DNA from 2 places in the Neobacillus canaveralius genome. Region 1 is predicted to be linked to the other one. Evidence: predicted binding sites of a transcription regulator. Region 1 holds the regulator's gene; the other holds the start of a gene.
The links. The regulator CtsR, encoded in region 1, represses protease genes until heat stress. The targets are predictions, from matches to a motif close to ATGGTCAATAAAGGTCAAACA.
Positions count from the first base shown of each region.

Region 2: ABC255_RS22900 (ATP-dependent Clp protease ATP-binding subunit) is a predicted target of CtsR. The motif match lies at 1,338-1,358, and genes of this name have one in related genera.

Region 1 is NZ_JBDFLL010000002.1:255,212-257,419, reverse strand. It holds rRNA gene ABC255_RS29615 (23S ribosomal RNA) at 1-278, shown strand, start outside; rRNA gene rrf (5S ribosomal RNA) at 354-469, shown strand; gene ABC255_RS29605 (CtsR family transcriptional regulator) at 863-1,324, shown strand; gene mcsA (protein-arginine kinase activator protein McsA) at 1,354-1,902, shown strand; gene mcsB (protein-arginine kinase McsB) at 1,904-2,208, shown strand, end outside.
Region 2 is NZ_JBDFLL010000001.1:4,684,897-4,687,104, reverse strand. It holds gene ABC255_RS22900 (ATP-dependent Clp protease ATP-binding subunit) at 1-1,263, opposite strand, end outside; gene ABC255_RS22895 (YkvI family membrane protein) at 1,469-2,208, shown strand, end outside.

The DNA of each region.
Region 1 (2,208 bases):
GGGCGCAGGAAATTTGAGAGGAGCTGTCCTTAGTACGAGAGGACCGGGATGGACGCACCGCTGGTGTACCAGTTGTCTTGCCAAAGGCATCGCTGGGTAGCTATGTGCGGACGGGATAAGTGCTGAAAGCATCTAAGCATGAAGCCCCCCTCAAGATGAGATTTCCCATAGCGTCAAGCTAGTAAGAACCCTGAAAGATGATCAGGTTGATAGGTCAGAGGTGGAAGCGTGGTAACATGTGGAGCTGACTGATACTAATCGTTCGAGGACTTAACCAATTTTTAAAAGCGAACTCGTTTTACAAACTTCTTCTGATTATCTAGTTTTGAGGGAATGATACCTCAATAAAATAGTCTGGTAATTAAGGCGAGAAGGTCACACCCGTTCCCATACCGAACACGGAAGTTAAGCTTCTCAGCGCCGATGGTAGTTGGGACTTTGTCCCTGTGAGAGTAGGACGTTGCCAGGCACAAAAAGCACAACCTGATTAGGGTTGTGTTTTTTTGTATTGTTCGAAAATTACAGGATAGTAGAATAAATTTTGAATCCCTTGAGCTTTTACCCGATAGAAGGAACTAAAATCTCTTTTTGTTGCCTTTAAACTAAATTTTTAAAGGAAGGAGGGAACCAAACCCTCCTATTGACTACCTCAAACTTGATTTTCCTAGGATAAAGGGAATCAAAACCTCACAAAGCTTATCTACCATTACTAACTACCTAAAAACAAATTTATAAACCAATACAGGTTTCACACCTGCGAAATATGGAGAAAATCATTAGTAGCATGTTGTTTGCAACTACATAAAATTTTCAGTATAATTAATGTCAAATATAGTCAAAGTCAGAAGAAGGAGGTGGGAAGATGAGAAACATCTCCGATATTATTGAAAAGTATTTAAAACAAGTATTAGAAATGAGTGAAAAGGAACACGTTGAAATCAAGAGAAGCGAGATAGCAGATAAATTTCAATGTGTACCATCACAAATAAATTATGTCATTAATACGCGCTTTACCATTGAACGAGGGTATATCGTAGAGAGTAAACGCGGGGGAGGCGGGTATATCCGAATCATGAAGGTTCAGTCCCATGATTTAGCCGACTTAATTGACCATTTGTTGTCGCTCATTGAAAATCGTATCGCACAAGCTACGGCAGAAGATGTTATTTACAGACTGGTCCATGAGGAGATAATTACAAAACGAGAGGCAAAAATAATGTTAAGTGTAATTGACCGTTCAGTCCTTTATATTGATCTTCCATTCCGAGACGAATTACGTGCAAGAATGTTGAAAGCGATGTTAACATCATTGAAATATAAATAATCTATACCAGCTAGAGAGGTGAAATAAAAATGATTTGCCAGGAATGTAATCAAAGGCCTGCTGCACTCCATTTTACAAAAATCATCAACGGTGAAAAAACCGAGGTAAACCTTTGTGAAAAATGTGCCCAAGAGAAGGGCGAGATGTTTATGATTAATGGAGGATCAGGCTTTACTTTTAATAACCTATTAGCGGGTCTATTAAATATTGATCCTACTGTTCAAAAACAAAATCAAAATACGTTTCATCAAGAAGAAGTACTTCAATGTAATAAATGTTCAATGACATTTCCGCAATTTATTAAAGTCGGACGTTTCGGATGTGCCGATTGCTATGAAACTTTTAAAGAGCAGCTTCCACCCGTCTTAAGGAGACTTCACAGCGGAAATTGGTCCCATAGCGGAAAAATACCAAAGCGAATTGGCGGAGGAATTCACCTCAAAAAGCAGGTTGAAAATCTTAAAAGTGAACTAAAAGAGTTAATTCAACAAGAGGAATTTGAAAAAGCTGCTATGATTCGAGATGAAATCCGTACAATCGAGAAAGAATTACCTGGCAGAAGTAAGGGAGGGGAATAACGTGTCGCTTGAACGTTTTATCAATCAAGCAGTCAGCTCGTGGATGAGCGAGGAGGGACCTGATTCAGATATAGTCCTTAGTTCCCGAATCCGTTTAGCCCGAAACTTTGAGAACTATAAATTTCCAACATTATTTTCGCATGAAGAAGCACAATCGATTATTTTGAAAATGGAAGAAATCCTGAGTGAATCTAACTTTACAAAGTTTGGGCAAATGGAGCTTCTGAAGATCGATGACATACAGCCTCTCCAAAAAAGGGTTTTGGTAGAAAAGCATTTGATTAGTCCTAATTTAGCAGAAGACTC
Region 2 (2,208 bases), on a different contig from region 1:
TTCCTCAAGGTGTTTCAGTTTTTGCTGTTCATCCTCTTGTAATTTACCAACAGGAATACCGGTCTTTTGCTCAATAATTTCTTGAATATGTGAAAGCTCTACAATTGGTCTGCTGATTTCTGAAGTTTCATTTAACGATTTCTCAAGTAAAGCTTCTTCATCACGAAGTGAAGCAGCTAATTCATAGTTTTCTTTTTTGAGAGCTGAATCTTTTTGAACAGCTATTTCTTGTAAACGTTTCTCAAACTGATCCTGGCTTTGACCATCTGAAGTTAGATTTATTTTAGATCCTGCTTCATCAAGTAAGTCAATCGCCTTATCAGGTAAGAATCGATCCTGGATATAACGGTGTGATAATTGAACACATGCCTTTATTGCAGCGTCAGAATAAGTTACTTCATGGTAATCCTCGTATTTATGCTTAATCCCTTTTAAGATTTCAATTGCACCCTCTGGTGTCGGTTCAGCTACTTGAACCGGCTGGAATCGTCGTTCCAGAGCGGAATCTTTTTCTATTTGACGGTACTCTTTCAGTGTTGTTGCACCGACAAGTTGAAGTTCACCGCGTGCAAGAGCTGGTTTTAAAATGTTACCAGCATCCATTGAACCTTCTGCAGAACCTGCTCCTACAAGGAGATGAATCTCGTCAATGAAAAGAATTATATTCTTACGCTCCTGTAATTCTGCGATTAATTGCTTAATTCTTTCCTCAAACTGCCCACGAATACCAGTGTTCGCAACTAAAGAAGCAACATCTAGTAAATAAACTTCTTTATTTCTTAATTTGCCAGGTACCTTTCCGTCGACTATTTTCATTGCTAGACTTTCGGCGATAGCTGTTTTTCCGACACCTGGTTCACCAATTAACACCGGATTGTTTTTATTACGACGATTCAATATTTCAATGACCCTTTTAACTTCATCATCACGACCAATCACGGGGTCTATGAGACCTCCTTTAGCCATATGTGTTAAGTTTCGGGCAAATTGATCAATAAATCCTCCCTTTCCATTTTGACCATTTTGCGGAGTAGGTGTCTGACCATTTAAATGATGATTATTTTCAGAGCCATTCATATTGAAAAATAAATCATCAAATGAAAATCCAGGGAAGGAGTTCATTTTAGGACTCATTCCTGAATTAATAGCATTTTTATTTTTTGTATAACATTCATGACACAGCTTCATATTGCTGTGTTGTCCATTAATGTTTAAATTTAGTTGAACATTGGCTTGGTTTTCTTTACATAATTGACACAGCATAATATAAAACCTCCTATTAATTAAATCTAATATTTATTTGACTTTGACTATATTTGACCTTATGTGATTAGTATACTTTGACCTTTTTTGACTTTCAAGGGATTTGCCTATGGTAATTTTTTCTGCTAATAAATTAGGCTTGTATAAAAAAAGCTCGTCTTTGTTTGTCCTCTTGCTCATATATTGTATTTGAGGGGGAGATGAGGTGAAAAAGAATTGGTCGGCAGCATTTCAAATCGCCGCAGTGTATGTGGGTACAGTCGTGGGGGCGGGATTTGCTACAGGAAGAGAAATCGTTGAGTTTTTCTCTCGGTTTGGCTTCATTGGCTTTCTAGGTATTTTATTGAGCGGCTACCTCCTTATCGTGTTAGGATCAAAGTTAATGAGAATTGCTGCTCGAATTAACGCGGTTTCGTATCAAGAATTTAATGTACACTTGTTTGGGAAATGGGCAGGCAGGGGTATTAACATAATTATGCTTTTTATGCTACTTGGAGTAAGTGCGGTAATGCTTGCTGGTGCAGGAGCGGTGTTTGACGAGCAATTAGGCCTATCAAAGAATTTAGGGGTTTTTATAACGATATTTTTATCGTTTATTGTTATGATGATTGGTACAAAGGGGTTATTCGCAGTCAATTCGTTTGTTGTTCCCATTATGGTTTGTTTCAGTCTTATGTTAATGTCACTTTCTATTAAACAGTCCGATTTTGTCAATCACTTATTATTTGTACCACATACGGAGGATAGCTGGAAAAGTATATTAGCGCCCTTTTCTTATACAGCATTAAACCTTGCATTAGCACAAGCTGTGCTGGTTCCAATTGCAAATGAAATTAAAGATGATTGGACAATAAAGTGGGGAGGTATTTTAGGTGGTGCCGCTTTAACTCTCATCTTAATATCCAGCCACTTTACCTTGATTATGCTTCCAAATTTTGAGGTTTA